DNA from 2 places in the Micromonospora globbae genome. Region 1 is predicted to be linked to the other one. Evidence: riboswitches for the same ligand, from Rfam matches in the RefSeq annotation. Region 1 holds a riboswitch; the other holds the start of a gene.

Evidence for each region. A riboswitch is a leader RNA that binds a small molecule or an ion and turns the genes downstream of it on or off. The one in region 1 is predicted to bind ZMP and ZTP.
Region 2: linked by a shared signal. The riboswitch ahead of OG994_RS06440 (glycine hydroxymethyltransferase) and the one ahead of OG994_RS11320 (bifunctional 5,10-methylenetetrahydrofolate dehydrogenase/5,10-methenyltetrahydrofolate cyclohydrolase) in region 1 are both predicted to bind ZMP and ZTP.

The regions. Positions count from the first base shown of each region.
Region 1 covers NZ_CP108084.1:2,575,382-2,590,284, reverse strand. The annotation lists gene OG994_RS11390 (alkaline phosphatase PhoX) at 1-455, opposite strand, end outside; gene OG994_RS11385 (cold-shock protein) at 983-1,186, shown strand; gene OG994_RS11380 (YsnF/AvaK domain-containing protein) at 1,352-2,053, opposite strand; gene OG994_RS31555 (NPCBM/NEW2 domain-containing protein) at 2,663-2,887, shown strand; gene OG994_RS11375 (hypothetical protein) at 2,934-3,509, opposite strand; gene OG994_RS11370 (TetR/AcrR family transcriptional regulator) at 3,818-4,435, shown strand; gene OG994_RS11365 (formylglycine-generating enzyme family protein) at 4,615-5,265, shown strand; gene OG994_RS11360 (PucR family transcriptional regulator) at 5,302-6,336, opposite strand; gene OG994_RS11355 (alpha/beta hydrolase) at 6,432-7,322, shown strand; gene OG994_RS11350 (MBL fold metallo-hydrolase) at 7,456-8,208, shown strand; gene OG994_RS11345 (hypothetical protein) at 8,311-8,568, shown strand; gene OG994_RS11340 (glycosyltransferase family 39 protein) at 8,777-10,258, opposite strand; gene OG994_RS11335 (hypothetical protein) at 10,393-10,812, shown strand; gene OG994_RS11330 (hypothetical protein) at 10,871-11,371, opposite strand; gene OG994_RS11325 (hypothetical protein) at 11,470-12,021, opposite strand; ZMP/ZTP riboswitch at 12,327-12,406, shown strand; gene OG994_RS11320 (bifunctional 5,10-methylenetetrahydrofolate dehydrogenase/5,10-methenyltetrahydrofolate cyclohydrolase) at 12,429-13,274, shown strand; gene OG994_RS11315 (dienelactone hydrolase family protein) at 13,375-14,127, shown strand; gene hflX (GTPase HflX) at 14,216-14,903, shown strand, end outside.
Region 2 covers NZ_CP108084.1:1,449,703-1,464,605, forward strand. The annotation lists gene OG994_RS06390 (acetyl-CoA carboxylase biotin carboxylase subunit) at 1-559, shown strand, start outside; gene OG994_RS06395 (SRPBCC family protein) at 574-1,311, shown strand; gene OG994_RS06400 (cupin domain-containing protein) at 1,304-1,708, shown strand; gene OG994_RS06405 (beta-ketoacyl-[acyl-carrier-protein] synthase family protein) at 1,884-3,155, shown strand; gene OG994_RS06410 (beta-ketoacyl synthase N-terminal-like domain-containing protein) at 3,152-4,402, shown strand; gene OG994_RS06415 (antibiotic biosynthesis monooxygenase family protein) at 4,395-4,712, shown strand; gene OG994_RS06420 (SLOG cluster 4 domain-containing protein) at 4,784-5,257, shown strand; gene OG994_RS06425 (MmcQ/YjbR family DNA-binding protein) at 5,284-5,688, opposite strand; gene OG994_RS06430 (alpha-hydroxy acid oxidase) at 5,843-6,958, shown strand; gene OG994_RS06435 (hypothetical protein) at 7,041-7,301, shown strand; gene OG994_RS06440 (glycine hydroxymethyltransferase) at 7,482-8,921, opposite strand; ZMP/ZTP riboswitch at 8,940-9,029, opposite strand; gene OG994_RS06445 (hemerythrin domain-containing protein) at 9,307-9,807, opposite strand; gene OG994_RS06450 (S8 family peptidase) at 9,921-11,408, opposite strand; gene OG994_RS06455 (NAD(P)H-hydrate dehydratase) at 11,557-12,426, opposite strand; gene OG994_RS06460 (histidine phosphatase family protein) at 12,410-13,141, opposite strand; gene OG994_RS06465 (hypothetical protein) at 13,270-13,500, shown strand; gene OG994_RS06470 (DNA polymerase domain-containing protein) at 13,675-14,643, shown strand; gene OG994_RS06475 (Lrp/AsnC family transcriptional regulator) at 14,659-14,903, opposite strand, start outside.

The DNA of each region.
Region 1 (14,903 bases):
TCGATCAGGCCGTTGCCGGCGTCGAGGACGAGGGTGGTGGTGCCGCCGAAACCGCCCGGGTCGTACTTGTACTCCGGGGGCGCGGGCACCGGGTTTCGGGCGGTCGGGGAGTTCTCGTGGTTGCGCACCAGCACCCCGCGCCCACCACGGCCGCGGAAGTAACCCATGCCGTCGAAGCGGCTCGGCACGGCGCCGCCACCGGACTTCAGTGGCTCACCCTCCCGGCTCACCACCCGGTAGCGGAAACCGCGCGGCAGGTCCAGCAGCCCGGCGGGATCCGGCACGAGCGGTCCGTAGCCGGCCCGCGGCACCACCCCCGCGGCGCCGACCGCCATGTCCGCGCTGACCAGGGCGCCGACGGTGCCGGCGAAGGTCACCGCGACGCCGGCGGCGCCGGCACGGGTGAGAAGCTCCCGGCGGGAGAGCGTCGCTGGGCTGTCGTCAGATGGGGTCATGAAACTTCCCTTCAACGAAGTCCTTCCATCTGCCACTAAACACCAGCCGCACGCTCGGAGGATAGATGCTGTTCACTTGTTGTTTCACCGATGGCCATCTTTGCGCGACGTCATCCGTTGAGCCGGTGCGGGTCGCGCTACCACCAGCCGGTGGCGCCGAGTGTGGACGCGAGCGCCCCGCCGACGAGCCCGCCGAGTGGGACGGCTACCCAGGCCGCCGCTCGCGCCGAGAACACGCGCGCAGGCCGGCCGGGTGCTCTACCGCTGAGGCGTCGCAGCGAGCGACGTTGCGCCTCGCGGTGCGGTGCGGTGACGACGACTGCCCACTTGGGGCGGCGAACGCCGGATACTGTGTTATGGTTGCCCAGTTGCAGTTTTGATTTCCGTAGACGTCTCGGCGCCTGATGGGTCAACCAAAACCCGTCCAGGTGCCTTTTTCGTTTCGTGTCGCTTCCGACGCGGGTGATCAACGCGGCGGCGCGCGAGTCCGCACAGTGCGGTCTCCATCAGCCTGCGGAGGAGCAGACATGGCTACAGGTACCGTGAAGTGGTTCAACGGCGACAAGGGATTCGGCTTCATCACCCCGGACGGCGGCGGCGCGGACGTCTTCGCCCATTTCTCGGCGATTTCGGCGAGCGGCTTCCGGAGTCTCGATGAGAACCAGCGGGTGGAGTTCGACATCACCCAGGGCCCGAAGGGCCCGCAGGCGTCGGACATCCGCTCGCTCTGATCCACGCTTCGCCGAACGGCGGCCCGACTGGTTCAGCGGGCCGCCGTTCGGCGTATCGTCCGTCATTTCCTTAGTTCCCGAGCAGTACCAATGCGGTACGGGGCGTGGGCGGGCAGATGATGACCATCCACCCGCCCACGGCACCCCGTCAGAGGACCCGGACTCTTACCGCCGGCGGCGGCTGGCCTCGGGGATGTTCGCCTCGATCTCCTCGTGACGGACCTGCTCGTCAATCGGCTGGTCCTCGACCACCTCGTTCTTGGCGAGGTGGACACGCTCGACCGGCACCCGGTCCTTGGCCACCACGGGACGTTCGGCGCGGAGCTGCATTTCCTGCTCGGCCTCGCCCATCTCGGCGCGAACGTTACGCGCGTCAGCCGCGTTGATCGGCTCGCGCTCGACGTACACCTCGTCGTGCTCGACCGGTACGGTGGTGTGCACGTTCTCGGTGACCACATGCTTGCGCAGTACCGCCTTGCCAGCAGGCTGGCTCTCCGTGCCCACCCGGAGCCGCTCCTCGGAGCGGATCAGTTCCTCGCGGCTCTCCGGGGCCTGATGCGGCTGCATCCGGTAGTACGTATACAACTGGGCGGTCTGCTCCGCGTTCAGCGGCGTAGTCGTGCCGCGCGGCACGGCCGGGGCGTTCTGAACGGTTGCCTTGTCGTAGGCGACCTTCAGCCGTCCGCCCTGCATCTGTGCGTTGGCCAGCGGAGCCATCGGCTCCTGACCGCCACCAGTCTGCACGCTGACCCAGGCCGGGTCGCCCGCAGTGGCCCAAACCTGGCCGACGCTGCCGATCTTGGCACCCGACTGGTCCTGGACGTCCTGATCAAACAGCGAACGCACCTGCTGTTCAGTGAATCGCATGGGTCGTCCTCATCTCGCGTGTAACCTCCGCGTACCCGAGGCGTCCCCGGCCATTCGTCGATCCGGGAGCCCGCAGGGGTTGCCATACGAGTGCACCGACAGGCCCAGCTCTTCTCCTCGCTGGACGGTAACGGGACGTTCCCGCCCACGCCCAGGGTGAGCACTGTGGCGACCTTGACGTTCGTCACGATAATTCGGATGTGCCGACCCAGCGGAAGCGTCTCCTGTCGAATCCGACGATCATCGGCGCGGTGATCGCGGCCTCGGCGACAGTCCTCGCCGCAGCCGTTCCCGTCGTGATCGAGCTCTCCAAGAACCGTCCAGCCGCTGATCCCCCGACCATGCCCGCGGCCACCGCCCCGGCGGTCGCCACAGAGACGGCGACGGCGCCGACAGTCAGCCCCACTCCCTCCCACACGGCAGAGACCGGGCACCAGTCACTGGTCAGCATGCCGGAGACAGACGACCTCGAAGGCTGGACGCAAGAGCCGCAACTGGTGGCCGGTCAAACGCGGGATGTCGTTCTCGCCGCCTCTCCCTGCTGGCTCAACGACGACTTCACCGCCACGTTCGTGGTGAGCCGACGCTTCTCGACCCCTCAGGGCGAGTGTGGGCATCGCGGACGACTCCCCGGTGGCGTTGCCGCTCCTGTTCACCGTCCTGGCCGATGGCAAAGCCGTCTTCACCGCCAAGGTCGGACTCGGGAAGGTGCGGCCCGTCAACGTCGACATCAGCACGGCGACACAAGTGTCCCTCCGGGTCAGCACCACGAGCACCAATCAGTGCCATGGAGGCACCACCGGAGTCTGGATAGCACCCGAGGTGCGGCACTGATCCCGTCGACGATCAGGACCACCGGAACGCCCGGCCTGTTCTGCGGTCAGCCGGGCGTGTCCGCGCGGCTCGCCTTCGCCGCGCGGCCGAGGCGGAGGGCCGAGATGAGGAAGAAGATGGCGCCGGGGATGGCGTAGCCGATCGCGTTGGTCAGTGCCGGGTCGTCCGCGGAGGCGGCCGCGACGAACGACCCGCCGGCGAGCACGGAGAGCCCACCGCTGATGATCATCGGCCACTGGCCGCCCATCGCGCGGCGGGTGACGCCCACGACCAGCTGCACCAGCCCGGCCACGACCGCCCAGGCGCCCCACACCCGCAGCATCGCCGGGATGCCGGACGTGCCGGCGACGGCCAGGCCGATCGCGGCGAGCAGGCTGACCGCGATGTTCACGTACAGCAGGGTGGGTGATCCGGTGGCGCGCGAGGCGCGGGCGTCGACGACGGCCGCGGCGACGTCGAACAGCGGGTAGATCACGAAGAGGGTGACGGCGAGAGCGTCGAGGTCGCCGGCGATCGCAAACGTGACGCCGGCCCAGACGATGGCGAAGGCGAAGCGGACGACGTACAGCCGCCGCAGGGCGGACGCCGTCGTCGAGATACCGGGTGCGGCAAGGGTGGTCATGGTCATCCTTTCGGTGGGCCCTGAGGGGACCGCGAGGGGCTGCCGCAGGGACAGCCGCAGTAGAACGAACGTTCTGTCTCGCGCTGACGGTAGGGGGCCGTGCGCCGCCATGTCAAGACAGAACGTTCTACCTACTCGTCGGTTGGTCGGCCGCCCGCTGCCGGCCCCGCACCCGGACCGCCCGTGGGCCGAGGCGCGGCACGCTCGCGCCGCTCCCGGCGGCGGGCGGGCTCGTTCATGAAGACGGCGGCATGCGGTGCCGGTCGTCGCCCTCAGGGACCGAACGTTCTGTCCACTACCATGGGTTCATGGCACGTAGCGAAACGGGCGTCCGGCCGTCCGAGGCGCGACAGCGGCTCCTCGACACGGCGACCAGGATCTTCTACGGGGAGGGAATCCACTCGGTCGGCGTCGATCGGATCATCGCCGAGGCGAAGGTGACCCGGGCCACGTTCTACCGGCACTTCCCGGGCAAGGAAGACCTCGTTGTCGCGTACCTGCAGACGGCCGATCAGGCCATCCGCGACCAACTGGACGTGGCCGTCGCCGCCGGCCTTCCCGCGCCCGAAGCCCTCCGGGCCGTCGCGGAGTCGATCGCGCGGGACATCCAGTCCGCCGGATTCCGCGGCTGCGCGTTCCTCAACGCCGTGGCGGAGTATCCCGACCCTGACCACCCCGTGCACCAGGCCGTCCTCGCGCACCGGCAGTGGTTCCTGGACACGATCCAGGCCCTGCTGGCACGCATCGAGGAGACCGAGGCCGAGTCCGCCGCGCGGCACTTCGTCATGCTCCGCGACGGCGCCATGGCGGCCGGCTGCCTCTTCGACCCGGTGCTGATCTCCGAGACCTTCCTGCGCGCCGTCGAGGAACTCGTCCGCACCCACGCCGCACGCCGGCCATCCCGGACCGCATCCCAGAACTCCTGACGTCCGAGCTCCGGGGCTGGCGAGAGGTGCTGCCGTGGGAGACGTGGCGGTAGATCCTTCGTGAAGCGGGTCAAGCCGGTCACGCCGACGTCAGTACGCCGCGCGTGGACCGGACGCCGGGGCATCGGGACGGCCTCGCCTAGGATCAGCTCATCGTGGACGCGGGCGCGGAGAGTGTGATGGTTGCTGTCGCGCCGGGGCAGGTGATCCTGTCGGACCGGCGGACGCAGCGCACGTGGTCGGTGGAGGTCGAGCCTTTCCAGATCGGCGCGTTTCCGGTCACCCAGGCGGAGTACGCCATGGTTCTCGGCGAGCGTCCGAGCGCGGTTCGCGGGGATCGGTTGCCGGTCGAGGGAGTCTCGTGGTGGGACGCCGTCCGGTTCTGTAACGCCCTGTCCCGACGGGAAGGGCTGGTGCCGGCCTACCAACTCGATAGCGACGGTGAGGGCATCGAATGGGATCGGTCCGCTGACGGGTACCGGCTGCCGACCGAGGCTGAGTGGGAGTACGCGTGCCGCGCCGGCACGACCGGCCCGCGATACGGACCGCTGGACGAGGTCGCGTGGTACCGCGCCAACTCTGGCGGGCGCGTCCACAAGGTCGGTGGCCGGCAGCCGAACGCCTGGGGCCTGTACGACATGCTGGGAAACGTGTGGGACTGGTGCTGGGACGTCTACGACGCCGAGGTCTACGGCACCTACCGGGTACTCCGCGGCGGCGGTTGGTTCGATGAGCACTGGAGTTGCCGCGCGTCCGTGCGCCGTCGCAGCCATCCGGCCTACCGCGTCGATGACGTGGGGTTCCGCCTCGCCCGTTCCGCTCCGCACTGAGGGGGCCGCTCTCAGCGGAACAGCCTCTGCTTCACGTCAGCCGTCGAGCAGCCGCCATACGGTGAGGGCGAGCCGCGCCCGCATCAGTCCGGTGGGCTCGGTGAGGTCGATGCCGAGGGTCTTCGCGATCTGGTCGACGCGGCGGGCCACGCTGCTGTGGTGCAGGTGGAGACGCTCGGCGGCGCCGCGAAGGGAGCCGGTGGTGCAATAGGCGTCCAGGGTCTCCAGGTCTTCCGGGTGGCCGGCCATTCGGGCGATCGCGGCCACGTCGGCGTTGTCGCGCGCGGCGTCCTGACGTATTTCGGCCAGCAGCGTCAGCGCGCCCAGATCGTCGTGATGGACGATCGGTTGGCGTGGGGTGGTGAAACGCAGAGCGGTACGGGCTTGGAGCCAGGAACGGTCAGGGCGGTCGACGGCGCCGATGCCCGCGCGCACGCCCGCCGGAAATCGTGCCGGGTCCACGTTGCCCGCCAGGATCACGCCGACGTCGGCGAGTGGTGCCGCCTTGACCAGGCGGGCCGGGCAGATCAGGCTGCCAACCTGGTCGAGCGGAAGCCGTGACCGTACGGCCACGACGCGGACGGGCAGGTCGGCGGGGAAGCCCAGCAGCCGCATCGCCCGGGCTCTGGCCGCTTCGTCGCTGTCGGCGCTGATGACCAGTTCGACCAGTGCGGGGTCGGCCATGGTGGTGTGCGCCGGGCCGTATCGCTCGAGGACCGCCGCGACGGCGATGGCGAGCCGCTCCAGCAGCGCTTCGTCGAGCAGGCTCGGCGGCCCGGGGCGTTCCAGCCATACCGTGCCGATCTCTTCCTCGTCGAGGATGATCGGCCCTTCGCTGGACGCCGGTGACGGCGGGCCGGACGCCTTCCTGCCGTCAGGCGTCACGCGAATCACCCGCCCGGTGCCGGTCAGTCGGATCCCGACCACGCACTCGGCCAGGCCCGCCGAGGCCCGGGCGAGCGCCGGCAGATCCACCCGCCGACGCATCAGCGTGTCGTAGAACATCACGACGCGGATCGCGCCGCCGAGATGCGGATCCAGTCCCGACAGTCGTTCCACCAACGCTTCCATGACGCAAGCGTAGGCGCCAATCGGTGCGCGATTCGCGGCGAACGCCCGACGGATGGCGGGTGATCCGGCAGGGGAGGGCCGTGAGGATGGATCGCATGGATCCCGAGCTGGAAGCATTCATCCCGCTACTGCCGTCCGTCGACCTGACCGACCCGGTCGCCGCCCGCGAGGCGCTCGCCAGAGCCGCGATGAGGCCGATGCCGGACACCGTGGGGATCGAGGTGGTGGACCGCACGGTGCCCGCCGCTCCTGACGTGCCGATTCGCATCTACCGCCCCGCCCGGGCGCAGGGCGCCGTCGTCTGGCTGCACGGCGGCGGAGGCGTCTTCGGCAGCCTGGACACCGAGCACACGCAAGCCCTCCGGATCGCCGAGGGCTCCGGCGCGGTGGTGATCTCGGTGGGCTACCGCCTGGCGCCAGAGAATCCGTTCCCGGCCGCCTTCGACGACGCCTACGCGGTGCTCGCGTGGACGGCCGCACACGCCGCCGAGCTCGGTGTCGACCCAGAACGAATCGCGGTCGGCGGCCACAGCGCCGGCGCGGCGCTCGCGGCCGGGCTGGCGATGCGGGCCCGCGAGGAGCAGGGCCCTCCGATCCGCTTCCAACTGCTCAACCAGCCGATGCTCGACGACCGGCAGCAGACCTGGTCGCAGCAGACCTTCACCGACACACCCTGGATGAGCCGCGACAAGATCGCCGCAGTGTGGCGGCACTACCTGGGCTCCGCGCCCGCCACGCCCTACGCCGCTCCGGCGCGGGCCACCGACCTGTCCGGCCTGCCGTCCGCCTACATCGCCACGGCCGAGTTCGACCCGCTGCGTGACGAAGCCATCGAGTACGCGCTGCGCCTGCTGCAGGCAGGTGTCTCGGTCGAGCTGCACCAGTGGCCTGGCACCTTCCACGGGTCGCAGGCCCTTCCCGCCGAGGTGTCGCAGCGGCAGCTCGCCGAACTGGGCACCGTGCTGCGCCGCGCTCTGGCGACGTGATCGGCCGGGCCGGGCCGGCCTCGCTGAGTTCTGGAGACCGCGCCGGTCAGTTCTGTGTCGTCCCGGGCCATCCACGGGCCATGAACCGTGCCACCACCACACCACGCCGCTGGCGGTCTGGCAGTCTGTGCCGATGCGACAGGTCACCGTGCTCGGCAGTTGTGGCGCCTTTCCCGAGCCGGGCCGTGCCTGTAGCGGTTTCGCGGTGGACTGGGACGGCTACCGCCTGGTGCTCGACCTGGGCTACGCCACGCTGCCGCGGTTGCTCCGGCACTGGCCCGATGGTGCGGTGGACGCGGTGGTCATCACTCACGAGCATCCCGACCACTGCATCGACCTGCACGGGCTGTTCCGTATGCGGTTCTACGGTGAGTCTTCGGGACCACGGCTGCCGTTGTACTGCCCGCCAGGCGTGCTCGACCGGATCGGCGGCTTGGAGCCCGACGTCGATCTGCATGCGGTCTTCGACCTGCGCCCGCTGCCGGGTAGCTACCGGGTCGGGCCGTTCGACCTCACCGGACTGTCACTGCCGCACTACGTGCCCAACGCGGGCATCCGCCTACAGGCCGACAAGATGGCGTTGGCCTACTCCGGGGACACCGGCCCGACCCCGGCTCTCGCGGAACTGGGCCGTGACGCCGACCTGTTCATCGTCGAGGCCACCGACCGCGACGGCGAGACAAGTCGCCCCACACGCAATCTCATGACCTCCACCGAGGCCGGTCTCTGGGCTCGGCGGGCCGGCGCCCGCCGACTCATGCTCACCCACTTCTGGCCCGGCAACGACCGGGCAGCGGCAGTGGCCGCGGCGCAGGTGGAGTTCGACGGTCCGGTGCTGGCGGCCGAAGAAGACCTCACCCTCGAACTGGGGAGGCCAGATCGCTGACCGCCTCGCGACGGCGCGCCCGAACGGCCGGGGCAGTGGTGGGCAGCGGCGAAACCCGAGGTGTCACGGCGTCGAAGTCCACGGTGCGGCCATGTTCCGTAGGTGGGTGGCCCCCCGTCGTACAGCCGGGTCCGGGTCTTCGCCGAGTTCGTCGCAGAGGTCGCGGAACTCGGCGACCGGGCCGTCGGGCAGGAGGTGCTGTGTGACCGCGTCGTGCAGGTGATCGGCGTACTCGCTGTCATGTGCGGCGGCGAGAGCGCGGGCGATGACGCGCAGGCCGTGCACGTCGTGGCGTTGCAGCAGCGCTCGGCTGGTGGCGTCGGTGACGGCGGTGTCGTGGCGGTCGAGGACCAGGCGTAGCAGGACCTCGCCGACGTCGCCACGGTGTGCCCAACCAGCCAGGTCGCGGCCCGCCTGCGCGCGCACCTGCCAGTCCGGGGAGGAGGCAGCGGCGGTCACTACAGCGAGGTCAGCATCGGGAAGCGGCACAGGGGTCAGGCTCTCATGGTGTCGATCGGATGCGGGCCAGCCCTGAACCTGACGCGCCTGATGGCCGTGCCGCAACGGCTCACGCCGGGCGGCCCGCGTCGTAACGCGCCACCAGCAGTACCGCGCGTCCGGCCTGGAACGTGTGGGTCTGCCGCACCTCGTAACGCTCGCTGATGTACGTGATCTTCGGGCCGGGCGCGGACAGCGGATCCTGCGGCGTACCGAAGACTCCGGCGGCCGGGCCGATGAGCCAGATGCGGCGGGCGCCGGCCAGCTTTCCACGGATGTCTCCGAACTCGGTCGCCTCCAACGTCCCGTTGGCGGCCGCCGTCCGCCGCACCAGGACGTCCGGCGGCTGCGCGGTACGCGACCACTCCAACTCGCCGAGGTAGTGGGTGAGCGTCGGCCGCATCGACCAGGCGTAGTCGGTGTAGACGATCACATCACCGGCGGCCGCGTTCTCGTGGATGGCGGCGGCCATGGTGCGGGTGTTCGGCGCGTTGCGCGTCTGCCGGAGCGAGATCTGCGCGGGCAGCGAGAGGAACGCCAGCGCCCCGACGATCGTCACGGCACGCACGAGCCGTGACACGCCGGCCGCCGGTACCCGTTCAGCGGTGATGGTGGCGGCGGCCAGGACCGCCGTGGGCGCGAGAAGGAAGATGCCGTAACGGGGCACCCACACCGGAGCGACCAGCGAGACCCCGATGACCGCGACGACCGGCACCGCGGCGAGGGCGACGAGTTCGGCGTATCTGCGCGCGGGCAGGGCGGCGTACGCGGTGACCGCGAGCCCCACCAGCACGTACCCCACGGCCGCGCTGAACGTGATGTCACCCGGCAGCGCGACGACCGTCTTCCAGGTGGGTGTCGCCACCCAGTGGAGTTGGCCGGACCGCTGGCCCTTGCCCCACCACACGAGCGGCGCCACGACCACCAGCGCGGCGCCGATCGCGGGAATCGCCGGCCAGAGCGTGCGGTCGCGTTCCTTCCACCACGTCATCGCCAGAATCACCACATGTGCGCCGAGCACCGAGAGCGCGACCAGATGGAAGACCCCGGTGAGGGCCAGGCACAGGCCGTATGCCGTCCAACGCCACCAGGCGGGTGCCCGTACGGCCGTCAGCAACAGCAGGGACGACAGGGTCGCGAACAGGAACGCGAACGCGTACGGCCGCGCCGTCTGGGCGAACGACACCAGGCTGGGCACCGCCGAACAGATGAGGCCCGCCACGACCCCGGCTGCCTGCCCCGCCGCGCGCCGGCCCAGCTCTGCGGTCACCCCGGCGCCCGCCGCCATCGCCAGGAGCGAGGGCAGGCGCAGGACCACATCGGACTCCCCGAAGATCCTGACCATGCCCCCGAGCACCAGATAGAAGGGAGCGATGACCGCGTCCTTGTGGGCGGCCAGGTGGACAAGGTCACCCGGCGACCGGGTCGCGGCGGAGAGCGTGGCGCCCTCGTCCCAACTCAACGGCACACTGGTCAACGACGTCCCGGCAACCGCGAGCATGACGACGAAGCCGACGCCGAACGGAACGAGCACGCTCTTGCTGCGGCTCACGACATCTCCTACCCCCGTAGGTGCAGCGGTAGGCTAGCCGGCGTCCGCCGTCGATGTGGACCCGTACCTGCGGGCCCGACGCTCACGCCGCTGTCCGACCGGCGGCCGGGACGTGCCGGGGAGGGCGGAGGGCCATGGGTACGCCATCAGCACGCAACGTCGACCAGGCGGCGCTCCTGGGTGTCGCGCTCGCGGCCACGGTGAGCATCAGCGCCGCCGAAGGCCCGTGGGAACCCATCGAGACGGTCGTCGGGCTCGTGCTGATTTCGGTGGTGGCGGCGTACTACGACTTCTCGACATCGCTGCGGGAATGGTCGTGGGCCCGGTCCACAGCTCTGGCCTCGGTGATCGCCCTCTGCTGGTGCCTGACCGTGGCGTGGCCGCTTCAGAGCGTCGGCCTCAACCCGTACTGGTGGTTGCCGATCGTGTGGATCCTCACGGCGGGGGCCGTCCTCGGGTGGCTGCGGAGGCGGCGACACGGTCGCCGGTCGAGGCCATCGGTCCCACCGGTCGGCGTAGGGCAGGCTGAGAAGCCGAGACGATCTGGCGACTGACGAACAGGACGGGCCGCGGTCGACCAACCGCAGCCCGTCCACCCGTGCGGATCCACAGCTACATCTTTTGAATCTGGTAAGCCACCGCGGCCTGAGCGTTGCCGGCCGGGATGATCAGGACGGACGAGTTCTTCGCATCGGCCGCCAGGTGGAGATCAACCGTACCGGTGGTGACCGTGGGGGAGCACGGGGGGAGTTCCGTGATGCCCGATTCCCCGCCTATGCGGAAGTGCGCGAACACCGTGCCTTCTCCGACGCAGTACACCACCAGTCGATAGTTGCCCGCCTCCCATTCGTCACGCCCCTCGTCACGGATAACCATGGCCATGAGCCTGGAGTCCTGGATCGTCGCCGTCGGGCGGGCGCTGATGGCGACGACCGTGTTGGCCACCTTCGTGTTGGCTCTGTCGGCCGCCAGTAGATGGCGCGGGATCTCCGGCGAGAGGCTCGGGGAGGCGGGTGCGGAGACCGATGCGGAGGGCGCGGCGTCGTCGCTCGGACTGTCCGGCGCGGGCGTACACGCGGTCATGACGAGCGGGACGCACAAGATGGCGCACACCGCTGCGTTGGTGGTCGGGGTCTTGATGTCTACCTCCGCTCTCCGTGGCACCCGGTTGCCGAGGATCGGCGACCGGGTGCCACACGTCGACCCTCCGATCAGGAAGATGTCTCCCAGTACCGGTAACCCCAGGAAAGTGCACTGGGCATTCTGGTGACCGTTCCCGTCACGCTGTCGGTCTTGACGCAGTTCGAGTTCATGTAGTACTTCTCGACGCCCATCCGCCAACCCCAGTTTCCGAACTGGAGGTTGCCGTACTTCCCTGAGCTGATGGTCCGGGAATATGTGTAGCTCTGCGCCAACGACGATGTGACGGAGGCGTTGATGCCGAACGTGCCCTCGGCCGAGAGCACGACTGCGCTCGCGCTCACGGATATCCCGCTGGAGACAGCGAAGGTCGTCGACAGGTTGTACTGGATCGAGGCACCCACCGTGCCTCCCGGACCGGACTTGAAGTGGATTCCAGCGGGAATGTGCAGATCCTGCTTGGAGAAGGTGCGGTAGTGCCAACCCATGTCGACACAGGCCATGGGCGTGACGGGTCCCTCCGCTCGGGCGGATTCGACCGCCACGAGGGTCGCGCCGACGCCCAGGACCGCAGCCAGGGTCGACCTGGTGAAGCGACCACGCCGAGCGCGGTGGATTAGCATGGAACGAGTTCTCACATGTCCTCCTGCCAGGGGGATGGGAACGTGGTGCCCCGCGGGGTGCAGACCCGCGGGGCACCGTCCGAGTGGCGCAACGATACGGTCCCGCGCCTGTGCGCGGGGGAGGATCAACCGCGTCAGGAGCGTCCGACGCACCGTAAGTGATCAAGAAAGTCCGGAATGATCCTCCGTCGTATCCACTGACCGTCATGAATTGACGGAAGGTGAAGATCACGAATTGATCACGGTCTTGGTGCGGGAGACCGCCCCACGTGCGACGCGCGGACGGGCGACCGGGTGTTGATAATCTGTGACCGCGCGACTGGCGAGGGTGGGTCACCACCGGGGAGCGCTGTCAGCGGGAGCATCGTCCGCCTGGGTGCTCCTCACCACGAGGTGAGGAGCCGAGCATGACCGCGACCCTGATGGACGGGCGGGCGCTGTCCCGTCAGCTGCTCGACGCCACGGCGGAACGCGCCACCGCGTTCCAGCTCGCGCACGGGCGCCGGCCCTGTCTGGCCACGGTCCTGGTGGGGGACGACCCCGCCTCCCACACGTACGTCCGGATGAAGGTCAACCGCTGCGCGGAGGTGGGGATCGAGTCGCGCCGCGTGGACCTGCCGGCGTCGACCGCCACCGAGGAACTGGTGGGGCTGCTGCGGGACCTGTCCGCCGATCCGCGGGTCGACGGCATCCTGTTGCAGCACCCGGTGCCGGCACAGATCGACGAGCGGGCCGCGTTCGAGGCCATCCCGGCCGGGAAGGACGTCGACGGGGTGACCGGCGCGTCGTTCGCCGCCATGGCCTTCGGCGACCCCGGCTTCGCCTCCTGCACGCCCGGCGGGATCATGCGGCTGCTGGACGCGTACGAGGTGCCGCTGCGCGGGCGCCGGGCGGTCGTCGTGGGGCGCAGCGCGATCCTCGGCAAGCCGGTGGGCATGCTGCTGCTGGGGCGCGACGCCACGGTGACGTACTGCCACTCCCGCACCGTCGACCTCGCCGCCCACGTCCGTGAGGCCGACGTGGTGGTGGCCGCGGTCGGCGTGCCGGAACTGGTCCGCGGCGAATGGATCAAGCCGGGGGCCGTGGTGGTCGACGCCGGCTACAACCCGGGCAACGTGGGGGACGTCGAGTTCGACGCCGCGGCCGCCCGGGCGGGACTCATCACCCCCGTCCCCGGCGGCGTCGGGCCGATGACCATCGCCGTGCTGCTGTCGCAGACCGTCGACGCCGCCGAGCGGCACGCTCAGGGGTGACCGGCGGCCCCCGGGCGTGGGGGCGGCCGGTCCGCCGCGCGGGGTGACGACCCGCGGAGTAGCGTCGTCCGTCGGAGCCAGTCACGCGGGGAGGGCAATGGTGCGGACGACGACGGTGGACGTCAGGACCGGCGACGGGGTCGCGGACGCGTACCTCGTACGCCCCGACGGGGAGGGGCCGTTCCCGGCGGTGCTCGTCTTCATGGACGCGTTCGGTCTGCGGCCCCGGCTGGCGGAGATGGCCGAGCACATCGCCGCCCGGGGCCACGTGGTGCTGGTCCCCAACCTGTTCTACCGCGCCGGCCGGTCGCCGCTGTTCGACCTGTCCCTGCTGGGCGACCCCGGGCAGCGCGGCGCCATCTTCGCCCGGATCGGGCCGCACATGGCGGCGCTGACCCCCGAGGTCGTCGCCCGGGACGCGGCGGCGTACCTGGACTTCCTGGCCGCACTCGACGGGGTCGCGCCGGGGCCGGTCGCCGTCGTCGGGTACTGCATGGGCGGGATGAACGCGCTGCGGGCCATCGAGGCCCACCCGCAGCGGATCGCGGCGCTGGCCAGCTTCCACGCCGGCCGGGTGGTCACCGACGCTCCCGACAGCCCGCACCTGGGGGTCGGTTCGGTCACCGGCGAGCTGTACTTCGCGCACGCCGACCACGACCGGTCGATGACCGCCGAGCAGATCGCCACGCTCGAGCGGACCCTCGACGCCGCCGGCGTCCGGTACCGGTCCGAGGTGTACGAGGGCGCGCCGCACGGGTTCACCATGGCCGACACGGCCGAGTACGACGAGAAGGCCACACAGCGGCACTGGGCCGCGATGTTCGACCTGCTGGACCGCACGTTCGGCCGCTGAGCCGCCGGTCCGGCGACCGCCGTCGGGCATGGTGACCGCCTGGCCGGGTAGCACGCCTCGTCCGCCGGTGACGAGGTGAGGTGACGGAGTGGCCGGAACGTGGTTGCTGGGCACGGGAGTGGGCGAACCGGGACGTCGGCCCACGGCGCTGCTGGCCGGGGTACGCGAGGAGGAGGCCGGCGACACCGGGTCGGGCACCGCGACGTCGCTGGAGGAGCTGCGGAGGCTCGCCGACACCGACGGGCTCGACGTGGCCGACGCCGTGGTGCAGAACCGGCCCCGGCCGGACCCGGCGACCTATCTCGGCTCCGGCAAGGTCGACGAGCTGGCCGCGCTGGCCGAGCGCACCGGCGCCGAGGTGGTCATCGCCGACGGCGAGCTGTCGCCCGGGCAGATCCGCAACCTGGAGGAACGGGTCGGGGTGCGCGTCGTGGACCGGACGGCACTGATCCTGGACATCTTCGCCGAACACGCCCGCACCGGTGAGGGCCGGCTCCAGGTGGAACTGGCGCAGATCGCGTACCAGCTGCCACGGTTGCGCGGCGACGGCCGGTCGCTGTCGCGGGTCGGTGGCGGCCGCATGGCCGGCGGCGCCGGCATGGGCGTACGCGGACCCGGTGAGATGCGGCTGGAGACGCAGCGCCGGCGGCTGCGGCAGCGGGCGACGCGGCTGCGCCGCAACGCCGCGGAATTGTCCCGGCGGCGGGAGCGGACCCGCAACCGGCGCTCCCGCAACCAGGTGCCCTCGGTGTCGATCACCGGCTACACCAACGCCG
Region 2 (14,903 bases), 1.1 Mb from region 1:
ACGGTTCCACTTCCTGGAGATCAACTGCCGGATCCAGGTGGAGCACCCGGTCACCGAGATGGTCACCGGCGTCGACCTGGTGCACGAGCAGCTGCACATCGCCGCCGGTGTGCCGCTGCGCTGGCGTCAGGAGGAGATCCGCCCGCACGGGGTGGCGGTGGAGTGCCGGGTCAACGCCGAGGACCCGGACCGCGGCTTCGCCCCGACACCCGGCCGGCTGGACCGCTTCGTCCCGCCCGGCGGCCCGTTCACGCGCGTCGACACCCACGGCCGTCCCGGCTACGTCGTCGGCCCGCACTACGACTCGCTCCTGGCGAAGGTGGCGGTGTGGGCCCCCGACCGGGAGCTGGCCCTCGACCGGCTCGAACGCGCGCTCGGCGAGTTCGAGGTGGCCGGGCCGGGCGTCCGCACCACGATCCCGTTCGTGCGGCGCGTGCTCGACGACGCCGAGTTCCGCAAGGGCCGCCACACCACCGGCCTGGTCGACCGGCTGCTCGCCGCCGCCGCGCCCGGCTCGCCCGACCCCGCGCCGGCCACCACCGCACCGCCGAACGCCTGACACGAGGAGGACCGATGACCGTCACCCGAGGCCACCCGATGACCGCCGAGATCACCGACATCCTGGTGGCACACTGCGGACTGGACGCCGAGGTCGCCGCCCGTACGCCCGCCGCCTCCCTGGAGGAACTCGGCCTGGACTCCCTGGCGCTGCTGGAACTCTCCGCGGTGGTCGCCGACCGGTACCGCGTGCAGATTCCGGAGCAGGCCGCCCAGCTCAGCATCCCGGCGGTGGCCGACCTCGTGGCCCGCCGCGGACAGCAACCGGGACACACCGAGAACAGCATCGTGATCGCCGCGCCGCTGCCGCTGGTGTGGGACGTCACCAACGACGTGGCGAACTGGACGGAGCTGTTCACCGAGTACGCGGCCGTGGAGATCCTGCACCGCGACGGCGACACGGTGCGGTTCCGGCTCAGCATGCACCCCGACGAGAACGGCGTGGTGTGGAGCTGGGTGAGCGAACGCACCGCCGACCCGGCCACCCGGCAGGTGCACGCGCACCGGGTCGAGACCGGGCCGTTCGAGTACATGCGGATCCACTGGCGCTACACCGAGGAGCCGGAGGGCACCCGGATGACCTGGGTGCAGGACTTCGCCATGAAGCCCACCGCGCCCCTGGACAACGCCGGGATGACCGAGCGGATCAACGCCAACAGCGCCGTGCAGCTGGCCGTCATCAAGGAGCGGATCGAGCGGCGGGCCCGGGCCGGGGCGCCGGCCGGCGAGACGACGGGGACCGGCGATGAGTGAGCGCACGATGCACCTCGTCGCCGCGCGGGACGTACCGGCCGACCGCCGCCGGGGCGGCGCGCTGCGGGTGCTGCTCGGCCCGCGCACCGTCGGCAGCACCTCCGGGTTCATGGGTGTGGCCACGCTGGACCCGGGGGAGCGGATCGCCGAGCACTACCACCCCTACAGCGAGGAGTTCCTCTACGTGGCCCGGGGCGCGATCACCGTCGACCTGGACGACCGCCCGGTGCCGCTGGCCGCCGGGGAGGCGCTCTTCGTGCCGGTCAACGCCCGCCACCGGCTGCGCAACACCGGCGCCGAGCCCGCCGAGGTGGTCTTCCACCTCGGACCGCTGGCGCCCCGGCCGGAACTCGGCCACGTCGACACCGAGCTGGTCGAGCAGCGGGGTGCGTCGTGAGCGCGAGGAGTGAGCCGGGGTGGCGAGCCCCGCAGTCGCGAACCGAAGGTGGCGCTGTGAGCGCAAGGAGTGAGCCGGGGTTGCGAGCCCCGCAGTCGCGAACCGACGGTGGCGCTGTGAGCGCGAGGAGTGAGCCGGGGTGGCGGGCCCCGCGGCCGCGAACCGGGGTGGCGTCGTGACCGGGCGCCGCACGGTGGTGACCGGGATCGGCGTGGTCGCCCCGGGCGGCGCCACCCGCGACCGGTTCTGGAAGTCGATCACCGAGGGGCGCACGGCGACCCGGCGGATCACGTTCTTCGACCCGTCGCCGTTCCGCTCCCGCATCGCCGCCGAGTGCGACTTCGACCCGGTCGCCGCCGGGCTCACGGCGGCCGACCGGCGGCGCGCCGACCGGTACGTGCAGTTCGCGCTCGCCTGCGCCGACGAGGCGCTCGCCGACGCCGGACTCACGCTCACCGACGCCGAACGCGACCGCGCCGGGGTCGTGCTCGGCACGGCGGTGGGCGGCACCATGGCGCTGGAACAGGCGTACGTGAGGGTCAGCGACTCCGGCCGGCGCTGGCTCGTCGACCCCGGCCGCGGTGGCCCGTTCCTCTACCAGGCGCTCGTGCCCAGCAGCCTGGCCGCCGACGTGGCCTGCCGGCACGGGCTGCACGGCCCGGCCCAGGTCGTCTCCACCGGCTGCACCTCCGGCATCGACGCCATCGGGTACGCCCACCAGCTGATCGCCGACGGCGAGGCGGACGTGGTGCTGGCCGGCGCCGCCGACTCGCCGATCTCGCCGGTCACCGTCGCCTCGTTCGACGCCATCAAGGCGACCAGCCCGGACAACGACGACCCGGCGCACGCCTCGCGCCCGTTCGACGCCGACCGGCACGGGTTCGTCCTCGCCGAGGGCGCCGCCGTGCTGGTGCTGGAGGAGGCCGGGCACGCCCGGCGGCGCGGCGCGCACGTCTACTGCGAGGTGGCCGGGTACGCGAGCCACAGCAACGGCTACCACATGACCGGCCTGCGGCCCGACGGCGTGGAGATGGCGCTGGCCATCGCGGCGGCGCTGCGGCAGGCCCGGCTCGCCCCCGAGCAGGTCTCCTACATCAGCGCGCACGGTTCGGGCACCCGGCAGAACGACCGGCACGAGACCGCCGCGTTCAAGCGCGCGCTGGGCGAGGTCGCGTACCGGGTGCCGGTCAGCTCGATCAAGTCGATGGTCGGGCACTCGCTCGGCGCCATCGGCTCGATCGAGATGGCGGCCTGCGCGCTGGCCATCGAGTTCGGCGTCGTGCCGCCCACCGCCAACTGGACCACCCGGGACCCGGAGTGCGACCTGGACTACGTGCCGAACGAGGCGCGCGAGCTGCCCGTCGACGTCGCCCTCTCGGTGGGCAGCGGCTTCGGCGGCTTCCAGTCCGCGATGATCTTCCGTCGTCTGTCGAAGGCGGCCACGTGACCGCCCGGGCGGTGGTCACCGGCGTCGGGGTGGTCGCGCCGAGCGGGATCGGCGCGGACGCGCACTGGCGTACGGTGCTGGCCGGCACCCGGCGCACCGGCCCGATCACCCTGTTCGACCCGGCCGGCTACCCGACCCGGCTCGCCGGGGAGGTGCCCGGCTTCGAGGCCGCCGCGTACGCGGAGAACCGCCAGCTCGTGCAGACCGACCGGTGGACGCACCTGGCGTTCGCGGCCACCCGGCTCGCCCTGGCCGACGCCGGCCTGCCCGACCGCTCACCCGACCCGTACGGCTACGCGGTCACGCTGGCCAGCTCCTCCGGCGGCAACCTGTTCGGCCAGCGGGAGCTGCAACGGCTGTGGGGCGGGCCGACGCGCACCGTCGGGGCGTACCAGTCCATCGCCTGGTTCTACGCGGCCAGCGTGGGCCAGCTCTCCATCCACCACCAGTTCAAGGGGCCGTGCGGGGTGCTGGTCAGCGAGGCGGCCGGTGGGCTGGACAGCCTCGCGCACGCGGCCCGGTCGGTGCGCCGCGGCACGCCGGTGGTGATCGCCGGGGGGACCGAGTGCCCGCTGAGCCCGTACGCCCTCACCTGCCAGCTCGCGAACGGGCTGCTCAGCGACGTCGCGGACCCCGAGCGGGCGTACCGGCCGTTCGACGCCGCCGCGAGCGGCTACGTCCCGGCCGAGGGCGGGGCGGTCTTCGTCGTCGAGGAGCTGGGACACGCGCTGGCCCGCGGCGCGCGCGTCTACGGCGAGCTGACCGGGTGGGGAGCCACGCACGACGCCGCGCACACCGGCCCGGAGAGCGCCGGCGACCCGGTCCAGTACGCCCGGGCCATGCGGCTCGCCCTGGACCGCGCCGGCGTGGAGCCGGGGGACGTGGACGTCGTGCTGCCCGACGCGCTGGGCGTGCCCCGGTATGACCGCACGGAGGCCACCGCGCTGCGCGCCGTCTTCGGTGACCGCCCGCCCCCGGTCAGCACCGCGAAGCCGCTCACCGGCCGGGCTCACCAGGGCGGCGCCGCGCTCGACGTGGCCACCGCGTTGCTCGCGTTCCGGCACGACACCCTGCCCGCCTCGGCCGGCCCCGACGAGGTGGCCGCCGGCTGCGAGCTGGACTTCCTGCGGGAGCACCGCCGCCCCCGCACCCGGCTGGCGCTCGTGTGCGCCCGGGGCTTCGACGGCTACAACAGCGCGCTGGTCCTGCGCGGGGCCGCGCCGGCGAGGGAGGACGAGGATGGCTGAGCAGCGGGCGCGGGTGGTGTTCCTGGTCCGGGTGCCGGCCGCGCGCACCGAGGCGTTCCTGGCCGCGTACGAGGCGATCCGTCACCAGGTGGCCGGCGGGGTGCCGGGGCACCTCGTCGACCAGGTGTGCCGGTCGTCGGCCGACCCGGAGCAGTGGCTCATCACCAGCGAGTGGGCCAGCCTCGCCGACTTCGAGAGCTGGGAGCGCAGTCCCGAGCACCGGGAGCTGGTCCGGCCCATGCGGGAGTGCTTCACCGACGCCCGCTCGCTGCGCTTCCACGTCCACGCGCAGACCCCCACCCCGGCCTGAGCGCCCCGGCCGGCCGCGACGTCCGGCCGGGCCGCCGGTAGGGTCGGCCCGCGGGAAGGGTGGTGCCGACGGTGGCGTACCAGGTGGCGGTCTGCGGGCCGGCGGACGCGACGGACACGGAGGTGGCGCAGGCCCGCCGTGTCGGTGAGCTGCTCGCCGAGCGGGGTGCCACCGTCCTCTGCGGAGGCGGCGGCGGGGTGATGGCCGCGGTCGCCGCCGGCGCCCGCGCCCGCGGCGGCCTGGTCGTCGGCGTACGCCCCGACGACGGGAACGTCCCCGGCCCGTCCGCCGACGTGTCCGTGACGATCAGCACCAACCTGGGGCAGGCCCGCAACGCGGTGCTGGTGTGGAGCGCCGACGCGGTGATCGCCGTGGGCGGCTCCTGGGGCACTCTCAGCGAGGTGGCGCTGGCCATGCGGCGGGGCGGCGTGCCGGTGGTGCTGCTGGGCGGGTGGCGGGTGGTCGACGGCGGCGGCGCGGCGGTCGCCGGGCCGGTGCCGGTGACCAACCCGGAGGAGGCCGTACGGCTGGTGCTGCCGGACTGAGCGGAGGCCGCCGGCCGGCGCGAGCGTCATCCGGCCGACGGGTCGCTCTGCGCCCGGTAGGCGGCGGCCAGCCGCTTCGGCGCCCGGTCGTACCACGCCTCGACCATCAGCTCGGTCAGCTCCGTCGTGTCGATCCGGTCGAGCCGGACCAGCACGGCCGGGTAGCCGTCGAGGTGCGGGATGGTGAAGTAGACGTCGGGGTCGTCGGCGAGCAACGCCTCCTTGGCGCCCAGGTCGGGCACCCGCGCGCCGAGGATCGGGCCGTCCGGCGCCGCGTCGCCGAGCGCGGCCAGGTCCGGCTTGCGCAGCGGCCGCTCCCACACGAACAGCTTGTTCCGCACCCGCCACGCCGGCAGGCCGTCGTACGACGGGTACTCGGATGTCTCCGGCAGGCTCGCGGCGATCCGGCGGACGTCGTCCCAGCTGGCCATCCGCCCAGCCTACGGCCCCCGGCCGCCGTCGGGATCCCGCCGCTCGCCGACCCGCGAGGGCCGTCCCGGTCGGCGCCGGCGCACCGTCGGGCCGATTGACGGGCTGCGTCGACTGCGGCTACGGTCCTGCCTCGACCGAGGCCCGGGGGGACCGATGGGTGAGCCGACCGTGACCGACCTGCCGGCCGAGACGCCGCCGGTCTGCCTGACCGACTTCGCCGCGCGCGCCCGGGCGGTGCTGCCCGCCGACGTGTGGGACTACGTGAACGGGGGCAGCGGCGCCGAGGTGACTCTCACCGCGAACCGCGCCGCCCTCGACCGGGTCGCGGTCCTGCCCCGGATGCTGTGTGGGGTGGAGCTGCCGGACCTGACTACCCCCCTGCTCGGCCGCCCGTACGCGATGCCGGCGGGCGTGGCGCCGATGGCGTACCAGCGGCTGCTGCACCCCGACGGCGAGCGGGCGCTGGCCGGGGCGGCGGCCACGGCGGGCGTTCCCTACCTGGCCAGCACGCTCAGCAGCACCCCCGTCGAGGACGTGGCCGCCACCGGCGCGGAGGTCTGGTTCCAGCTCTACTGGCTGCGGGAGCGTTCGCTGGTCCTCGACCTGCTGGCGCGGGCCCGGGACGCCGGCTGCCGGGCGCTGGTCGTCACCGTGGACGTCCCGGTGCTCGGCCGGCGCTTCCGCGACCTCCGCAACGCGTTCCGGCTGCCCGCCGAGGTGGTCGCCGCGAACCTGCCCCACGGCCGGGACGACCTGGCGCACCTCGGCACGCCCGGGGTGTCGCCGGTCCCGGCGCGGTCCGGGGCGGTGTTCGCCCCCGCGCTGCGCTGGGCCGACCTCGCGTGGCTGCGTGAGCAGGTCGACCTGCCGCTGGTGGTCAAGGGGGTGCTCGACCCGCGTGACGCGCGGGAGGCCGTGGCGCGGGGAGCGGACGCGGTGGTGGTCTCCAACCACGGCGGCCGGCAACTCGACGGGGCGCCGGCCAGCGTCACGATGCTGCCGGAGGTCGTCGAGGCCGTGGGTGACCGGTGTGAGGTGCTCCTCGACAGCGGCGTCCGCGGTGGCACCGACGTGCTGCGCGCGCTCGCCCTCGGCGCGGCCGGGGTGCTCGTCGGCCGGCCGCTGCTGTGGGCCCTCGCGGCGGGCGGGCGGCCCGCCGCGGAGGAGGCGCTGGCCCTGCTCGCCGGCGAGCTGCGGGACGCGCTCGCGCTGGCCGGGTGCGCCGATCCGGCCTCGGCGCGCGAGCTGCGCACCCTCGTCACCAGCTGAGCGGCCACGGCCTGACACACCGCGTTCACCCGATGGCAATGCGCGACGGCCGCCGTTCCGGCGTCCTGGATGGACGGTCATAATGGGCGGCATGGTTGCCTGGGAGTACGCCCTGCTGGTCCGCCGCTACCAGGGGCAGGGCCGCAATTTCCACGTGTCGTTCGTCTGGTACGGCCCCGACGGCTCCCGCAAGGACGTCACCGCCTACGGCGACACGGCGATCGCACACCTCAACCGGGTCGGCCGGGAGGGCTGGGAGCTGGTCTCCGCCGCCGAGGACGTCAACAACGTGCAGGGCAGCACCGAGGTGCACCGCTACCACCTGAAGCGCCCCCTGGCCTGACACCCACCCGCCGCGCCCACCCACCCACCCGCCGGCGCCCCCGGCGGCCCGCCGCCCCCGCACACCCCGTCGATCATGAGGTTGACGGGCGGGAGAGCGCTCCCGGACCCCGCCAACGTCATGATCGACAGGCCCCGGGCCCCAGGCCCCGGGCCCCAGCCCGGGGCCTGTCGGGCCGGGTCAGGTCAGGTCGACCGTCGGGTACAGGGGGAAGCCGGTCAGCAGCTCGCTGGCCTGGCGGCTGACCTTGTCGGCGACGGCCGCGTCGAGCGCGTACTTGGCCTTCGACGGGGTGCCGTCCGCGTTCGCGCCGGGGCGGGTCTGGCTCAGCACGGTGTGGATCAGCTCGGCGATCGTGTCCATCTCGGCGGTGCCGAGACCCCGCGTGGTCAGGGCCGGGGTGCCGATGCGGATGCCCGAGGTGTACCAGGCGCCGTTCGGGTCCTGCGGGACCGAGTTGCGGTTGGTGACGATGCCCGCGTCCAGCAGCGCCTGCTCGGCCTGGCGACCGGTCAGCCCGTACGAGGTGACGTCGATGATCGCCAGGTGGTTGTCCGTGCCGCCGGTGACGAGGGTGGCGCCGCGGCGGAGCAGCCCCTCGGCGAGCGCCTGCGCGTTGGCCACGATCCGCTGGGCGTAGTCGGCGAAGTCGGGGCGGCGAGCCTCGGCGAGCGCGACCGCCTTGGCGGCCATCACGTGCGGCAGCGGGCCGCCGAGCACCATGGGGCAGCCGCGGTCCACCTGCTCGGCCAGCTCCGGCTGGCAGAGCACCATGCCGCCGCGCGGGCCGCGCAGCGACTTGTGGGTGGTCGTGGTGACGATGTGCGCGTGCGGCACCGGGTCGAAGTCGCCGGTGAAGACCTTGCCGGCCACGAGGCCGGCGAAGTGGGCCATGTCCACCATGAAGGTGGCGCCCACCGAGTCGGCGATCTCCCGCATGATCCGGAAGTTGACCTTCCGGGGGTACGCCGAGTAGCCGGCTACCAGGATCAGCGGCTTGAACTCGCGGGCCGCCTCGGCGACCTTGTCGTAGTCGATGAGGCCCGTCGCCGGGTCGGTGCCGTAGCTGCGCTGGTCGAACATCTTGCCCGAGATGTTCGGGCGGAAGCCGTGGGTGAGGTGGCCGCCGGCGTCCAGCGACATGCCGAGCATCCGCTGGTTGCCCAGCTCGCGGCGCAGCGCGAACCAGTCCGCCTCGGTGAGGTCGTTGACCTGGCGCGCCTGCGCCCTCTTCAGCGCCGGGGCCTCCACCCGGTCGGCCAGCACCGCCCAGAACGCCACGAGGTTCGCGTCGATGCCCGAGTGCGGCTGGACGTACGCGTGGGCGGCGCCGAACAGTTCGCGGGCGTGCTCGGCGGCGAGCGCCTCGACGGTGTCCACGTTCTGGCAGCCGGCGTAGAAGCGGCGGCCCACCGTGCCCTCGGCGTACTTGTCGCTGAACCAGTTGCCCATGGCGAGCAGGGTGGCCGGGGAGGCGTAGTTCTCGCTGGCGATCAACTTGAGTGATTCGCGCTGGTCGGCCAGCTCGGCGGCGATGGCGTCGGCCACCCGGGGTTCGACGGCGCGGATCACCTCGAGCGCGCTGCGGAAGGCGGTGGACTCGGCGTTCGGCGACGACATGCGACCTCCTACTCACGTACGGAAGGCCCAGGCGCTCGGCATGCGTCCTCGTGACGGGGCCGCTCCCCGATGGTTCTCCATCCCCACGCGCCAGTAACGGCCCGGCCCGATCCTACCCAACCGGCCGCCGGAGGCCCGGACGACCTCGCCGGGGTTGGGCGCCGCGCGACGGGGCACACGGTAGGGCGGTGCCGGCGAACGCGGCGCCGGCCGGAGGCGGAACACGGTGCACACGGCGGTCGGCAGGATCGTGCCCGACCGGCTCACGTCGGAACAGCACCGCCGGACGGCCGAGCCCGGCTGGGCGAGCTGACCCGGCCACCGGAGCCCCCGGCACGGCGACGGGCCCGGCGGTCGCCGGGCCCGTCGGTGCCGTTCGCGGCCGTCAGGCGCGCACGGCGTCCAGGGACTTCTTGACCGCCTTCGGGTCCGACGGCTTGCGCGGCGCGTCGTCGCGAAGCTCGATCATCCGCGCGCCGATCTCCTGGAGCTGCTTGCGGCCCAGCGCGTCACGCACCTTGGGGAACCACTCCTGCTCCTCCTCCTCGACGTGGTGCAGCACGTTCTCGATGAGCACCGTCGTCTTGGCGTTGAAGTGCTCGTCCTCGGCGTCCATGGCGAACAGCTCGGCGCAGAGCACGTCCGCCACGTGGTGCTCCTCGTAGGACTCGAGGATGTCGTCCTCCAGGTCCGGCAGGAGCCGGCGGACCTCCGGGTACATCACCTCGTTCTCCAGGTAGGTGTGCACGGTGAGCGCCTCGATGATCTGCCCGACCAGCTTCTGCCGCTGGTCCGCCGGGCCCTCCTCGGCGTCCTGGAACGCCTTGAACAGGCGGCGCATCTCCTTGTGGTCCTCCTTGAGCAGGACGATGGCATCGGTGGACACCGGGTGACCTCCTAGGTGTGTCGGGTGGTCGTCCGGTACCCCGGCGGTGACGTGCGGAAACGGGTGGGGCCCGGCGCGTCGCGCCGGGCCCCACCGTCATCGGTGCGTCGTGGTCACCTCACCACGTTGTACGCGTCGACCATGCCCGCGCCGTAGAACCCGTTGCGGGCCCCGCCGGAGCACGTCGCGTCGTACAGGTGCGGGTCCGCCGCCGAGAACAGCGGCACGGGGTTGTAGACCCCCGCCGGGCAGGGCTTGGCGACCGCGGTGTTCTGCAGGAACGCGGCCAGCTGGCCGGGGTTCATGCCGGGGTGCGCGGAGACCGCCAGGGCGGCGACGCCGGCCACGTGCGGGCTGGACATCGAGGTGCCCTGCTTGTAGCCCCACCCGTTGGTGCGGGTGGCGGTGTTGAAGGTGGTGGACAGGATCGCGTCGGTGGTGGTGGACCGGGCGCCCTGGGTGCGGAACCGGGTGTCGCCACCGGGTGCCGTCACCTCGACCACACCCTGCCCGTACGAGGAGTAGTAGCTCTTCTCCCCGGTCGGGCCGACCGCCGAGACGGTCACCACGCCCGGCGCCTCGGCCGGCAGGTCGAGGCAGGCGCTGTTGATCTCACGGGTCTCCGGGGTGCCGTTGTTCGGGCTGCCCTCGTCGACCGTCTTGTGCTGCAGGTCCACGTTGGAGTTGCCGGCGGACGCCACGTTCAGCACGCCTTTGCTCGCCGAGTAGCGGATGGCCCGCTGCACGGCCTGCCACACCGGGCGCTGGCGCGCGTCGTTGCGGCAGTTGAACTCCCACGGGTCGATGTAGTAGCTGTTGTTGGTCACCTGCATGCCGTGCTCGGCGGCCCAGATGAAGCCGCAGACGGCCGCCTCCGGGAAGATGTAGCCGTCGTCGTTGACCACCTTCACGGCGGCCACCTTGACGCCCGGCGCCACGCCGGTGACGCCCACGCCGTTGACGGCGGCGGCGATGGTGCCGGCCACGTGCGTGCCGTGGTCCGACGTGGTGGGGTTCCAGGCCGCCTCGGTGGTGTCGGCGACACCACCGACGCAGGACGCGCTCTTGTCCTTGGCGATCTGGCTGGCCAGGTCGGGGTGCGTGCTGGAGATCCCGCTGTCCAACACGCCGACGACGACGTCCGGGCTGCCCGCGTTGACGGCGTGCGCCTGCGGCACCCGCATCATCGGCATGTCCCACTGCTGGGCGAAGAGCGGCTCGGCGGTGGCGTCCGCGGTGGTCCGGACGGCGTCGGCCGCCGGCACCTCCACGGTTTCGCCCTCCTCCAGGGCGGTGCCCAGGCCGGCGGTGGCGGCGACCGAGTCGACCCCGGCGCCGGCCACGGCGGTGGTGAAGCGGGGGTTCGCCGAGCGGGCCACGAGCACGCCGATCTGGTCGTAGCGGGCCACCACCGTGCCGTCGGCGGCGGCCACCCGGGCTGCCGCCCGGTCGGTCTTCGCCCCCTGCGGGGCGAGGACGAGGTAGGTGGTCTCCGGGCCGGCGGCGGAGGCGGCCGGGGCCAGCCCTCCGGTCACGGCGAGACCGATGCCGAGCGTCAACGCGGACGCCGCGGCGAGTGTCTTGCGACGGATCACCTTCACACAGACTCCCAAGGGGGCCGTACATCGCCGCTCGGGTGCCCCTGGGCAGGGGCAACCGGGCGGGAGACGGGCAGGATGCCGCCTCCGTTGGGACAGCGCCGGAGGTGGACGCGGCGTTACACCGCGGCGACGGTCGGGCGAATCCGTGTCAGACGGTGGCGATCGTGTGGGGGATCTCGTCCAGCAGCTCGCGGGCCAGGAAACCGATCCGGCCGTACCGGGGGACGAGCCGCTGACCGCTCACCGCGTGGGCGAACGCCGCCCAGCACGCGGCCTGCGCGGGCTCGGCGCCGCGCGAGAGCAGGCCGGCGAGGAGCCCGGAACGCACGTCGCCGCTGCCGGAGGTGCCCAGCCCGGCGTCGCCGCTCTCCTCGCGCCAGCCCTGCCCGTCGGGTGCGGCGATGTGCCCGTAGAGCGAGACCACCGCGTCGTGGCGGGCGGCCAACTCCGCGGCGTCGGCGTCGAGGTCGTCGCCGGGGTCGCGCCCGAGCAGGTGCCGCGCCTCGGTGAGGTTGGGGGTCAGCACCACCGGCCGGCCGGAGCCGACCAGCAGGTCCGGCTCGTGGCTGAGCGCGCCGAGGGCGTACGCGTCGAGCACGAGCGCCGTCCGCCGACCGGCCGCGTCGCGCACGAGGTGCAGCAGGCGCGCGGTCTCCTCGATCTCCTTGAGTCCCGGGCCGAGGGCGACCACGTCCGCCTCGGCGACCAGCGCGGCGAGCTGGTCGCCCGGGTCACCGGCGAGCGCGCCGTCCCTGGTCTCCGGCAATCCCACGACGAGCGCCTCGGGCACCTGGATGCTGAGCGCGGCGGCGGTGGACTCCGCGGCGGCCAGTTGCAGCACGCCGGCGCCGGCCCGCAGGGCGGCCACGCCCGCCAGCAGCACCGCGCCGGGGGTGAACCGGGACCCGCCGACCACCAGCACGGTGCCGCGGTTCTCCTTCCCGCCGGAGGGTACGGGCAACGCCCAGTCGCGCAGCAGGGCCGGGGTGATGACCCGCGGCTCAGATCGGTTCGGCACGTACCTCGTCCTCCCGTGTCGGATGGGCGCCCTGCTGGTGGAGGTGGCCGACCTCGTTGAAGCCGTCCAGGCGCAGCCGGCCGTCGTCGTCGGCCGACCAGCCGGTGATCGCGCAGTTGGCGATCACGTGCTGCCGGGTGAGCGCCATGAGCTCCGCCTCGGTCAACCCCTCGACGAGGTACCTGAGCACGAAGACCAGCGCGTCGTGGCCGAAGAGCAGCACCCGCTGCCCGGCGTGGTCACGGCGCAGGTCGCCGAGGAGCGCGCGCAACCGCAGCGCGACGTCGGTCCACGCCTCGCCGCCGGGCGGCCGGTAGTAGAACTTGCCCAGGCGGCGCCGCCGCGCCTCCTCGTCCGGGTAGCGGGCGCGTACGCCGTGCGGGGTCAGGCCGTCGAGGATGCCCAGCTCGCGGTCGCGCAACCGCTCGTCGCGGCTGAGCGGGACTCCGGTGTCCTCCAGCGCCAGCTCGGCGGTGCGGACCGCCCGCAGGTACGGCGAGGTCACCGCCACCTCCGGGCGGCGGCGCGGCGGCAGCGCGGCGAGCCAACGGCCGGTGGCGCGGGCCTGCTCCTCGCCGGTGGGGGAGAGCGGCACGTCGGCGTCGCGGTGGTCGAGGCCGATGAGTTCGGCGCCGGCGGACTCCGCGCGGGCCGCCGCCACGTTCGCCGTGCTCTCGCCGTGCCGGACGATCCAGAGCCCCGCCAGTTCCGCCATGCGGCAACCCCTACCCGCGGCCCTGCCCCGGATAACCGCCCGCCGCCCGGCCGGCGGGTGCGTGATCGCGGTGAGGCCGGGTAAGCGCCCGGCCCAGACGCAGGAAGGGGAGGTGCGCCGTGGCGACCATGACCAAGGAACAGAAGAGCCCGGTCAAGGACAAGAACTACGACCTCATCCGCACGTTGCAGATGTCGCTGGAACACGTCTACCGGATGGAGACGTACATCGCCGACGCCGAGCAGCGCGGCGACAGCGAACTGGCCGACTGGTTCCGCAAGATCCAGGACAACAACCGCCGGGCGGGTGACCAGGGCAAGCAGATGCTCATGGCCCGGATGCAGCAGGAACAGCGCTGAGGACGGGTGCGCGGGCCGGGCGGGCGGTGCGCCCGCCCGGCCGCTGACCTCCGGCCGCCGGCCCCGACGGGTGCGGCCCTGCCGCCCGGCCGTGGCGTCGGTGCCGGGCCGACGCGCCGGCGTCCGGCCTGTTCGCGTACGCGCGGGAGCCCGTCGACCGCTACGGTGTGAGGCGTGGCGGGGGCGGAGGAGATCCGGGTCGGGGAGCGGGTGGTCCGCGTCTCCAGCCCGGACAAGCCGTACTTCCCGGAGCGGGGCCTCACCAAGCTGGACGTCGTCCGCTACTTCCTGGCCGTGGGTGACGGCATCCTGCGCGCGCTGCGGGACCGGCCGACGATGCTGGAGCGCTGGCCGCGCGGCGTCTTCGAGGGCGCGAAGATCGGCACCCGGCAGGACAACCGCGGCGACGCCTTCTACCAGAAGCGGCTGCCGGCCGGCGCGCCCGACTGGGTGCGCACCGCGCACATCACCTTCCCGAGCGGACGCACCGCCGACGAGGTCGCGCCGAGCGAGCTGGCCGTGGTGATCTGGGCGGCGAACCTCGGCACGCTGCGGTTCCACCCGTGGCCGGTCTCGGCGGCCGACGTGGAGCGCCCCGACCAGCTCCGCATCGACCTCGACCCAATGCCGGGCGTGGACTTCGCCCAGGTGGTGCCGGTGGCCCACGAGGTGCGGGCGTTCCTCGCCGAGCTGGGTCTGACCGGCTACCCGAAGACCACCGGCGGCCGGGGCCTGCACGTCTACCTGTCGATCGAGCCGCGCTGGAGCTTCGGGGACTGCCGCCGGGCGGTGCTCGCGCTGGGCCGGGAGATGCAGCGCCGCCTGCCGGACCTGGTCACCACCACCTGGTGGCGGGAGCAGCGCGACCGGCCCGTCTTCGTCGACTACAACCAGATGTCCCGTGACCACACGATGGCCTCGGCGTACTCCATCCGGCCGACGCCCCGGGCGCTGGTGTCGGCGCCGCTGGACTGGGCCGAGCTGGACGACGCCCGGCCGGAGGACTTCGACGTGGTCTCCATGCCGGCCCGGTTCGCCGAGCGCGGCGATCCGCACGCCGGCCTCGACGAGAAGCGTTTCTCGCTGGAGCCCCTGCTGGAGCTGGCCGACCGGGAGGGCCTGGAGGCGCCGCCCGAGCGGTGAGCGTCCCTCCGCTCGTCACACCCAGGGGCTGCGGGCCCCGTCGAACTCCTCGAAGACCAGCCAGGTGCGGCTGCTGAGCACGCCGGGGATGCTCTGGATCCGGCCCAGTACGACGTCGCGCAACGCCGCGTTGTCCGGCGCCCGCACCAGCGCCAGCACGTCGTGGTCGCCGCCGAGCAGCGCGGCGTGCTCGATGTAGCGCACCTGCGCGAGCTGCGCGGACACCTCGCGCCAGGTGTTCTGCTCGATCGTCAGCGCGA